Regions from separate parts of the Blautia sp. SF-50 genome, predicted to be linked through region 1. Evidence: riboswitches for the same ligand, from Rfam matches in the RefSeq annotation. Region 1 holds a riboswitch; the other holds the start of a gene.
The links. Region 1 has a riboswitch for FMN ahead of BLP57_RS04875 (ECF transporter S component). Riboswitches for the same ligand answer to the same signal wherever they lie in the genome.
Positions count from the first base shown of each region.

Region 2: another riboswitch for FMN. It lies ahead of ribD (bifunctional diaminohydroxyphosphoribosylaminopyrimidine deaminase/5-amino-6-(5-phosphoribosylamino)uracil reductase RibD); the one in region 1 lies ahead of BLP57_RS04875 (ECF transporter S component).

Region 1 covers NZ_FMUW01000005.1:127,568-133,709, forward strand. The annotation lists gene BLP57_RS04870 (fibronectin type III domain-containing protein) at 160-3,327, shown strand; FMN riboswitch at 3,438-3,555, shown strand; gene BLP57_RS04875 (ECF transporter S component) at 3,686-4,321, shown strand; gene BLP57_RS04880 (MATE family efflux transporter) at 4,587-5,975, opposite strand.
Region 2 covers NZ_FMUW01000002.1:94,497-100,638, forward strand. The annotation lists gene BLP57_RS01715 (DUF6449 domain-containing protein) at 1-861, shown strand, start outside; gene BLP57_RS01720 (pseudouridine synthase) at 861-1,628, shown strand; gene rpsB (30S ribosomal protein S2) at 1,808-2,551, shown strand; gene tsf (translation elongation factor Ts) at 2,588-3,526, shown strand; FMN riboswitch at 3,817-3,931, shown strand; gene ribD (bifunctional diaminohydroxyphosphoribosylaminopyrimidine deaminase/5-amino-6-(5-phosphoribosylamino)uracil reductase RibD) at 4,207-5,334, shown strand; gene ribE (riboflavin synthase) at 5,316-5,969, shown strand; gene BLP57_RS01745 (bifunctional 3,4-dihydroxy-2-butanone-4-phosphate synthase/GTP cyclohydrolase II) at 5,988-6,142, shown strand, end outside.

The sequences.
Region 1 (6,142 bases):
ATAATAAAACATAAACCGCTGTGATCTAAAATGAAGATCACAGCGGTTTTTTGCAGAGTTGGGGACATTATTGCAGCTTGCGAAAAGACAGGGCCGCGTTATAAAAAAAACAGAACTTACATATAAACGGTTTACATAAAAAGGAAGGAAAGGTACGAAATGAAATTTCCGAAAAAATTGATGGCACTTGGCCTGTCGTTATGTATGGCTGTTGTTCCATGCGGACCGGTGGCGGCCGAAGATTTTACAGATGCACAGACGGATATGACAGACGCCATTGATACTTTTACAGATGACGGGAATTCTGAGGAATCAGAAAATACCGTAAACACAGATCAGATCGCGGGAGAAGATACTGCCGTGAGCACAGATCAGATTACAGAAGAAGAGTTTCCGGGATCAGATATCGGAACGGAAACGGATGAAGCTGAAAGCTCAGAGAGTGAGGAAATACAACAGGATTCTGATGAAGGATTAATTCTGGAAGAACCTTCGGCGGTCATCAGAAAAGCAGAAGGAACAGAGGAGGCTGCGGCACCGGAAGAAATTTTTGGTGACGGAGAAAACCAGGAGCAGCAGGAAGATATATTCACAGATAATATTCCGGCAGCAGGCACTTCCGAAAAAGAAACAGATGTGGAGAGCACAGAAATATATCTGTATGCGATGAATGATACTTACAGCAGTGTGATCTCCATGCCGGATACCATGCAGACATCTTATCAGATCCAGACATCCGGCAAAAATCCGGTATATACGGTTGTTTCTGGTTATACTGCGAAAGTCAGCAAAACTGGTCTTGTTACTCCTAAAATGCAGTATGTAACCTATGTAGACAAAAACGGAAATGACGTAAAGAGCCAGTGGGAATACATGTTTGGAGAGACCCTGATCTCTGTACAGGATGGAAACAGTACCGTTTATTATAAATTCATACTTAAAGATTATGCGGAGTATTACGCAGAACAAAAAATGGATACATTCCTCAAAGAAAATATTACTGCGGAAATGTCCGATTATAAAAAGGTTGAGACGATCGCCAGATGGCTTGCCAACAACTTCAATTACAGTCAGTATCATTCCGGCTATACAGGCCTGATGCTGGATGGCGGCGGAGACTGCTGGGCCAATACCAGCGCAGTGAACTATATGTGCGAAAAACTGGGACTGACCGTGTATGCAAGGTATGCGGCAAATGATCCGGGGGCGGGAAGCGGTCACAGGAACTCCGTAGTCATCATTGACGGAGAAAGATATCTGGTTGACTGCGGATATACGGGAAATGCCCCCAGACATTATGAATTGTCCAAAATGGACTATGACTATTCTTATAAGATTCTGAATGATGGAACACTCAGGCTGTATCAGTATGAAGGAACGGATACAAATATCGTAGTTCCGGATACCATTGACGGAAGAAAAGTAACGGTTCTTGGAAACAGTACCTTCCAGTATTGCACCCAGGCTTCTGATATAGAGTCTGTTACTTTGCCGGATTCGCTTACAACCATCGAAAAGAATGCTTTTTACAACTGTGAGAAATTGAAATCTGTTACGATTCCCCAAAACGTGTCATCTATAGGGCTGGCTGCTTTTGTGGAGGGCTTGTCTGAGTCCAGTCTGACAGAAATTAAAGTAGATCCGGAAAATCCGTATTTTTCTGAAAAAGACGGAGTGGTATTCAGCAAGGATGGCATAAAACTGATCGTGTTTCCGTCCGGACGTTCCGGAGATTACCAGATTCCGGATGGAACTGTAAGCGTGGGAGACTATGCTTTTTATTACTGTGTAAATGTTTCTTCCATAACAGTCCCGGGAAGTGTCAGAAGCCTTGGAGAAGGTGCATTCGGAAACTGTTCGTCGCTTACGAAAGCTGTCCTAAACGAAGGCTTGGAAGAAATCGGTGAATATGCATTCCAGAGCAGTTCAGGGATCTGTGATATTATAATTCCCGCATCTGTAAAATCAGTTGGGAAAAATGGACTTCGTCTGTCTTCCGGGTGCAGGATAAGAGTACTGAGCACAGATACTGTCTGGGCGGATGATGCGTTCAGGGATTCAGCACTGATCGCGGGAAAAAAGGATTCCACACTTCAGAAATACGCAGAGGACCGTGGCTACACGTTTGTGGAGCTGTCAGCAGACAACCGGATACCGCTTCAGAATGAATGGTTTGAACAGATCACTTCAGACTATGAATATAATGGAAAAATCCATGAACCCGAAATAGAATCCAGTGAATCCGCACCGGAACTTGAGCAGGGCTCCGATTATGAAGTAACTTATGAAAATAACATCAATGCAGGAACTGCGACTGTAAAGATCACGGGAAAAGATATTTTCTGCGGTACAGTAGAGCGGAGTTTCAAGATTACGCCAGATGAAAATGGAATGTATGTGTGCTATTTTGCGGAAAATAATGAAACATACCTGGAAACCACCTTTAAAGGAAAAAAAGTGGAACCGGAAGTGGTAATTGACGGACTGGTACAGGGAAAAGATTATACGGTAACCTATGTTAATAATGAAAAGCCTGGTGAAGCTCGTGCAGAGCTCACGGGAATCGGCAATTATAAAGGATCGGAAACATTATATTTTACTATTTACGGAAAACTACCGGCTGCGGATCCAATAGCTGATCAGATATATACAGGAAAAGAACTCACACCTGCCATCGTAATTCCCGGATTGAAAGCCGGCGAAGATTATTATATGTACTACGAGGATAATCAGTATCCGGGTGTGGCAACGGTAACCATTTATGGTACCGGTTATTATAAAGGTACCGCAACCATTCATTTCAAGATCATAAAAAAGACAGAAAGGTTTGTCAGCAATGTTAAGCTAAACAGAACCTCTTACACTTGTACGGGAAAAACCATCCGGCCATCAGTAACCGTAACTGTAAATGGAAAGAAGATCGGTGCGAGTGCTTATAAGCTGTATTACAAAAATAATAAAAATTCCGGAATTGGAACTGTGCAGGTCAGAGGGATCGGAAAATACAGTCGTATCAACAAAACGCTTACCTTTAAGATCCTGCCTCCAAAAACTCTGCTGACAGGACTGAAAAAAGCAAACAGATCCTTTACCGCAAGCTGGAAAAAAAATATACAGGCAACCGGCTATCAGATCCAGTATGCAGCAGACAGCAGATTTACAAAAGAAAGAAAAACGGTCATAGTTGGAAAACAGTCTGCGACCAGATATAAGATATCAGGACTGAAAAACAAAAAGACCTATTATGTCCGCATCCGGTCATATAAAAGAGTCGGAAAAAAGGTTCTTTACAGTAGCTGGAGTACGGTAAAGAAAATCCGGGTTTGATCATAAAGGAGTGGATCTTAGATTTATATAAATGGAGCAGAATGCTTCTGTGACAGAATTAAGGCTTGTAATTATAAAAAGAGCGCGTTATAATGAACTCATAAAAAAGAAAATTTCTTCGGGGCAGGGTGTGATTCCCTACCGGCGGTATAGTCCGCGACCCGCTTTGGCGGCTGATCTGGTGAAATTCCGGAACCGACAGTAAAGTCTGGATGAGAGAAGAACGCGCAGTATTTAAAGAACGTGCTCAGTGCCCCGGGAAGAAGCTCCCGGGGCTTTTTATGTGAAGAAATTTTTTTCGCATAAAGATTTCTTGTGGAAATTTTCTTTGAATATTTCTGAAGAAGGAGAGAGAGTTATGAGTGAACAGATATTACAGAGAGGAAATGCTGTGGAAAGAAGCAGAACAAGAACCATCGCGCAGGTAGCCATGCTTGGTGCTGTGGCAGGAGTATTAATGAATCTTGAGTTTCCGATCCCGTTTCTTGCACCGTCTTTTTATCAGCTTGATTTTTCCGAGGTACCGGTTATGGTAGGAACCTTCGCTATGGGACCTGTGGCAGGTATCCTGATCGAGCTTGTGAAGATTCTCGTACATCTTGTGACTAAGGGAACCATGACTGCCGGTGTTGGTGATGTTGCCAATTTCCTGTTTGGATGTGCCTATGTGGTACCGGCCGGCCTGATCTACCGTTTCCGTCACAAAAAGAGCAGAGTACATGCAGTTGCAGGTATGGCAGCAGGAACAGTCCTGACAGCGATCCTTGCATGCTTTGTCAATGCCTTTGTATTGCTTCCGGCTTACGGTAAGGCGTTTGGAATGCCGATCGAGACCTTTATCCAGATGGGAAGCGCAGTACACAGCTCCGTAAACGGACTGCTTACCTTTGCACTGCTGATCATTGCTCCGTTTAATATCTTTAAATATGCACTGACATCTCTGATCGTATTTGTAATTTATAAGAAGATCCGTGTTGTACTGAAGGGTGACTGATCATAAGCAGCTGCCGGAGGATGAAGAAAAGATCAGAAATTGGTGGTTTCAGATAAATATCTGAGAATGTGAGAAATGCCATGTAATATATTGCCGATGGGCAGTAAATTACATGGCATTTTTTATGTTATAGGAAATTACTCCGTAATGTTCCTATAACATAAAAAAGCCCTCCGGGCAGGATCGCACTGCGACGGAGAGGAATAATGTCGCTGAAGCGACCCGTCGCAGGCGGAGAATCCTGCAAGCAGGATTCTTTCTTGTGTCAGGCGTTTTGTTCTGCAGCTTTCATGACTCCAAGCTCACGTCTGGCAAAAACAACGGCCAGCACAAATGCAGAGGTATCTGCAATTGGTCCTGCGTACATGACGCCATCGATTCCGAAGAAGACCGGGAAGATGACAATCAGCGGCAGCAGGAAGAGCACCTGCCTTGTGAGGGACATGATCACACCAAGCCGGGCTTTTCCAATGGAGGTAAAAAAGCCGGCGGACATAGGCTGGATCCCGTTGGCAAAGGTCATCAGCATGAAGATGCGGAGATATTTTTCTGCAAAATGAAAGTACAGGTCGCTGCCGTTTCCGAAGATGCCTACGATCTGATGCGGGAAGAACTGGAAGCAGATAAAAAATATGGTTGCGATCACAGTACATAAGGTTACGGAATAGCGGTATGTCTGGCGTACACGGCTGTATTTTTCGGCGCCGTAGTTAAATCCCCAGATGGGCTGGGAGCCCTGGGAGATTCCGATGCAGATGGCCATAAATACCTGATTGACTTTGGAAATGATCCCTGCACAAGCGATCGGAATATCACTTCCGTAAGCGGAGAGTGCTCCGTAATGGCGAAGTGTATTGTTCATGACAATCTGCACTGCAGCAATGGCAACCTGATTGATACAGGATGCCATTCCCAGAGAAAAAATGGCAGACAGATTGCGTGCCTTAGGAATCAGCATGGAGTGGTCCAGGTACATTTTTCGGAGTCTGGAAAAATAAAAGATGATCAGAAGTCCGGATACAATCTGGCCGATCACGGTTGCCCAGGCTGCACCTTTGATGCCCCAGCCGAATCCAAAGATGAAAAGCGGGTCCAGGATGGTGTTGATGGCGGCACCGGCCAGGATGCAGGTCATGGAATAGGTAGGACTCCTGTCTGCTCGGATCAGGTGGTTGCCGCCTGTGCTTAAAACATAAAAGGGAAGTCCAATGGCGGTGATCCCCATGTAATCAATGGCATAGGGCATGACGTCCGGTGTTCCGCCGAAAAAATGAAGCAGTGGCTTCAGGAACAGAAGGACGATGACAGAGAGTATCGTACCGGAGATTATCAGCGCGGAGAGTCCGGTTCCTGCAATGGAGCTGGCTTTTTTTTCGTTTCCTGCGCCCATTTCCAGGTTGTAATTGGAGGCGCTGCCGATTCCCAGGAGCAATGCAGCAGCAGTAGAGATAATGGTTACGGGAAATGCGATGTTTGTGGCGGCGTTTCCAAGCATTCCTACGCCCTGGCCGATAAAGATCTGGTCAACGATATTGTACAGAGCGCTGACCAGCATGCTGATGATGGCGGGAATGGCGAATTTGGCGATCAGGCTGCCTACAGGGGCGGTTCCCAGAGGGTTTTCGGCCTGGGCAGCATTGGTCTGATTTTTCAATGTTTTTTCCTTCTTTCTTGTCTACAGTAGCTGTTTGGTAATGTAATAAGTAAATTTAAATTTTATAGCAGGGTATTTATTATAGCACTATTGTGAAGGGAGTGTAAGTATAAAAAATTGACCTTTGGTTTTGGATGGGATAAAATGTTTTTAGAAAAAATTTTCGG
Region 2 (6,142 bases), on a different contig from region 1:
GAAAAAGGAAAAAAATCAGGAAGGCGCATGTATGTGCGCTACATAAATAAACAGGGATTCAGTGTATGCAGAGGCTATATTGTATCCTCTGCACAGGCACAGAATCTTATGGAAGCCCTGTATGATGAGCAGACATGGAAAGAAGACAGATATTCATTTTTCCAGCTGGACAAACAGTATCTGAAAGAGGTTACCGGTATTTTCTGTGACGGAGATATTCATTCTTTATTTGAAAAAAATGCAGAGAAGCGTCAGGCACTGGCAGAGGCACTGAGAAAGGACATTCTGGAAAACGGCGGTCAGACAGTAAAAGACCAGCCATGTGCAATGCTGATGTTCGATTATACGGGAATTCCGTCAGAAGGCTACATGGATGAAGGGGGAATGAATGTACCGGCTGTGCAGGAAGGAGAGAATGTGTCCACATCCGTTCTGGTGTATCCGTCATATAAGAGAACACTTGCAATTTTGGAAGAAACAGGATATCCTCTTTCTATGGATGAGCTGTCTGTTGAGTATATTGATGTTTATTACTTCAGCTCCGAAGCTGCCGGCGAAGATGATGAAGCTTTTTCCGACACTGAGCCCATTTCGGATCTTGAAGAAACAGATAACGGTTATAAAGTCCGTTACGATAAAAAGGAACAGCTGGAAGCTCTGAAAAAATGTATCCGTCCATCACAGCTGGTAAACGGATGGACTATCTGGAATGCAGATGCCACAATGGAAGTGGTTCTGGAAGGACAGGAGAGCACCGGCGGGGATTCCGGACTTTATATGACATTTACCGGAGAGATCCCGGATTTCATCAAAGCAGATGCAAAGGCAGCCCATGTAACAGAATGGGAGGTAAATGATTAATGGAAAAACCAGTCCGGCTGGATAAATTTCTGGCAGATGCCGGCGCAGGTACAAGAAGCGAGGTAAAAAAATACATACAGAAGGGTCAGGTGCAGGTTAACGGGAAATCTGTGAAGAAACCGGAGCTGAAAGTAACAGAAGAAGATCAGGTGGTTATGAACGGGCAGGAGATCCATGCTGCACCGGAATATGTATACTATCTTTTTAACAAGCCGGCAGGCTGTGTCAGCGCAACGGAGGACTTCAGAGATAAAACGGTTCTTGACTACATTGAAGAGAAAGACAGAAGAAAGGGTCTTTTTCCGGTGGGACGCCTGGATAAAGATACAGAAGGCTTTCTTCTGATCACAGATGACGGTCCTCTGGCACACGAGCTTCTTTCTCCGAAAAAGCATGTGGATAAGACCTACTATGCAAAAGTATCTGGGAAAGTGACAGAAGAAGATGTCGTGAAGCTGGCAGAAGGCGTGGATATCGGGGAAAAAGATCTCACACGACCGGCAAGGCTGGAGATCCTTTCTACCTGGGAGTCCGGTACAGAATCTGCAGAAGCCGGTAAGAATTGGGAATCTGAGATCCGACTTACTATCCACGAGGGAAAATTCCATCAGGTAAAACGGATGATGGAGGCACTGGGAAAAAAAGTAACTTATTTGAAAAGACTATCTATGGGGCCGCTGGCGCTTCCTTCAGATCTTCCGACAGGAAAATATCGTTCGCTCACCGAAAAAGAGCTGGAGCTTCTGAAGTCTGCCGGAAACCGCTGAAAAACAGAAAAAAATTGGAAAAATCCCCTTTACATAAGGGGATTTTCTATGCTATAATTCAGAAGTTGCAAAAATAAGCACGCACGGCGATTCTATAAGGATGGTGCCCTACGGTGTGAGGATGGGTCCAGAGAGAAGGCGACCTGTGCGGAAGAATTTAACCAAAAAGGAGAAAAGACATGAGCGTTATTTCAATGAAGCAGCTTTTAGAGGCAGGTGTTCATTTCGGACATCAGACAAGAAGATGGAACCCTAAAATGGCTCCGTACATCTACACAGAGAGAAATGGTATCTATATCATTGATCTTCAGCAGTCTGTAGGAATGGTTGACGATGCTTACAATGCAGTAGCAGATATCGTTGCCAACGGTGGACACATCCTTTTCGTAGGAACTAAGAAACAGGCTCAGGATGCTATCCGTACAGAGGCAGAGCGTTGTGGAGAGTTCTTCGTAAATGAGAGATGGCTTGGTGGTATGCTTACAAACTTCAAGACAATCCAGAGCCGTATCGCAAGACTGAAAGAGATCGAGACAATGGAAGCTGACGGAACATTCGACGTACTTCCTAAGAAAGAAGTTATCGAGCTTCGCAAAGAGCTTGTTAAGCTTCAGAAGAACCTTGGCGGAATCAAAGAGATGAAGAGAATCCCGGATGCTATCTTTATCGTAGATCCTAAGAAAGAGAGAATCTGCGTACAGGAGGCTCATACACTTGGAATCCCGCTTATCGGTATCTGCGATACTAACTGTGATCCGGAAGAGCTTGACTATGTGATCCCGGGAAATGACGATGCTATCCGTGCAGTAAAACTCATCGTTTCCAAGATGGCTGACGCTGTTATCGAGGCTAAGCAGGGAACTGCTGAGGCAGATGGCGAGATCGAGGCTGAGTCTGAGGAGTTTGCAGCTACAGAGGAATAATTCGTATAAACAGAATATTTCAGGAGGAAACGAACAATGGCTATTACAGCAGCACAGGTAAAAGAGTTAAGAGAGATGACCGGCGCCGGAATGATGGATTGTAAGAAAGCTCTTACATCTACAGATGGTGATATGGATAAAGCAGTTGAGTTCCTGCGTGAGAAGGGTCTTGCTACAGCACAGAAGAAAGCAAGCCGTATCGCAGCAGAGGGTCTTTGCAAAACTCTGGTAACAGAGGATGGAAAGAAAGCAGTCGTTGTTGAGGTTAATGCTGAGACAGACTTCGTTGCAAAGAACGAGAAGTTCCAGGGCTATGTTGCAGATGTTGCAGCACAGGCACTTAACACAACAGCAGCTGATATCGATGCTTTCCTTGCTGAGGCATGGGCACTTGATACAACCAAGACTGTAAAAGAGGCTCTTGCAGCTCAGATCGCAGTAATCGGCGAGAACATGAACATCCGTAGATTTGCTCAGGTTGAGGAGCAGAACGGATTCATCGCTTCCTACACTCATATGGGTGGAAAGATCGGCGTTCTTGTAGACGTTGAGACAGATGTTGTTAACGATGCTGTTAAAGAGATGGCTAAGAACGTAGCTATGCAGATCGCAGCTCTGAAACCGCAGTACACAAGCGACAAGGAAGTAAGCGCTGACTATATCGAGCATGAGAAAGAGATCCTTATGGCTCAGATTCAGAACGACCCGAAGGAGTCCCAGAAACCGGCTAAGGTTATCGAGGGAATGATCACAGGACGTATCAAGAAAGAGCTCAAAGAGATCTGCCTTCTTGACCAGACATACGTAAAAGCAGAGGACGGAAAACAGTCCGTTGCTAAATACGTAGAGCAGGTAGCAAAAGAGAACGGCGCTAAGATCCAGATCAAAGGCTTCGTTCGCTACGAGACAGGCGATGGTCTTGAGAAGAAAGAAGAGAACTTCGCTGAGGAAGTTGCAAAGCAGATGAACGCATAATCTTACAGTTCGCATAAGAATTTGAATCGTAATTTTATCATGTAAATCAATGAAAAACCTTGAATTTCCTATGAAAATGGGATGATTCAAGGTTTTTTTGCGTATTGGGGAATAAATTCGAGACTGTGAGAAAAAGTCTGTAAATAAGATTCTTCTATGATATGCAAGGGTGGCAAGCCTGAAAATCAGGCTTCTCACCCTTGTTTTATATATAACAGTGGTAGGGCGGTGGAATTTAAATAAAAAATTTACACTTTACAAATAACAGATAAAGTATTAAAATAAACAAAAGATATCTTCAGGGCAGGGTGTGATTCCCTACCGGCGGTAGAGCCCGCGAGCCGAAAGGCATGATCCGGTGAGATTCCGGGGCCGACAGTATAGTCTGGATGGAAGAAGATGATAGTACAGTTGATTTTTGTATGAATGAATGTAGTATCAGAGCTCTGAGATGGTGATCCATTTCAGAGCTTTTTATGTAGGAAATAATCAGACATTCATTTATTGATCATATGTAACAGATCAATTCCACCCTGCAGATATTTCTGCAGGCTTTTTTTGTATTTGGCACATCGTTTTCGAAATAAATATACCACTCACTTGTCTGTGAATCCGATTGCACAGGTCTAAAAGCCTCGGCGTACCAGGCAAAGAACAGGAATAAGAAAGAAGGAATAAAAATGACGGATCAGGAATATATGCTTCGGGCGATCCAGCTGGCCAAAAAAGGAGAAGGCTGGACGAATCCCAATCCGATGGTAGGGGCAGTGATCGTAAAAGACGGAAGGATCATTGGGGAAGGCTATCATAAAAAGTATGGAGAACTTCATGCGGAACGTAATGCAATTGCTTCCCTCACAGAATCAGCAGAAGGTGCGGTGATTTATGTTACGCTGGAGCCTTGTTGTCATCATGGAAAAACACCTCCATGTACGGAAGCGATCATTGAACAGAAGATCAGAAAAGTGGTGATCGGTTCCCGGGATCCGAATCCGAAAGTGGCAGGAAAAGGTGTACAGATGTTAAGGGAAGCCGGTGTAACAGTAGTTGAAGATTTTATGAGAGAAGAATGTGATCAGCTGAATCCGGTGTTTTTCCATTATATTACTACGAAAACCCCATACGTGGTGATGAAGTATGCCATGACACTGGATGGGAAGATTGCAACGAAGACAGGAGCATCAAAATGGATCACCGGAGAAGCGGCAAGAAAAGAAGTACAGCATATGCGGCATCAGTACATGGGGATCATGGCAGGTATTGGAACTGTGCTTGCAGATGATCCGATGTTAAACGTCCGGGTAGAAGGCTGGAAAAGTCCTGTCAGGATTGTGTGCGACAGTAAGCTCAGGATCCCGCCGGACAGTCAGATCGTAAAAAGTGCGGAAAAGTACCGGACGATCGTGGCTTATGCAGATCAGAAAAATACAGAAGAAAAAATAAAAATATTACATACCATGGGAGTTGAGACCATTTACTGTCCCGATGAAAAAAATCAGATAGACCTTAAGAAGCTGATGGCAGATCTTGGAAACAGAGGCATTGACAGCATTCTCCTGGAGGGAGGCGGTACGTTAAATGACAGTGCCCTGCGAGCCGGAATTGTAAAGGAAGTACAGGCTTTTGTGGCACCAAAGCTGTTTGGTGGTGTGGCCGGGAAGACACCGGTAGAAGGTATCGGAGTTGAATTCCCGTCTGAAGCAGTAGAACTGAAATATACAGATATCTGCCAGATCGGTGAGGACATCCGGATAAGATGTCAGGTGTGTGAGAAAAAACAGGAGGAATCATGTTTACAGGAATCGTAGAAGAGAAAGGAAAAGTCCGTTATATACAGCTGACAGGAGAATCAGGGATCCTGGCAGTGAAAGCCCGGAAAGTCCTAGAAGGGACAAGGATCGGTGACAGTATTGCTGTGAATGGTGTGTGTCTGACAGTTACGTCGATCCAACCGGACGGATTTACTGCCGATGTGATGGCAGAGACGATCAGAAGAAGCAGTCTTGGCAGTTGTAAAGCTGGAAGCCAGGTAAACCTGGAACGTGCAATGGCTGCAGATGGTAGGTTCGGGGGACACATAGTAAGCGGCCATATTGATGGGACTGGAGTGATACGTTCCATGCTCCGGGAAGAAAATGCCATCTGGGTATCAATTGAGACATCGCCACAGATCTTGCATCTGATCGTGGAAAAAGGATCCGTTTGTATTGATGGGATCAGCCTGACAGTTGCAAGGGTTGATGAAGCTGGTTTTCAGGTGTCGGTCATTCCACATACAGGAGAAGAAACCACCCTTTTGGAAAAGGTGCCGGGGGATCTGGTTAATCTGGAAAATGATGTGATTGGAAAATATGTAGAAAAATTGCTTGGCATCAAAAAAAACGAAGAAGAGAAAAAAGAATCCGGAATTACGATGGAGTTTCTTGAAGAATTCGGGTTTTAGAACAGGAGGATATACACTATGTCACAAAATTATCAGTACAACACAATTGAAGAGGCACTTAGGGATCTTAAGAAAGGAAAAATAATTCTGGTCACAGATGATCCGGACAGAGAAAATGAGGGAGATCTGATATGTGCGGCAGAGTTTGCAACCCGGGAAAATATTAATTTCAT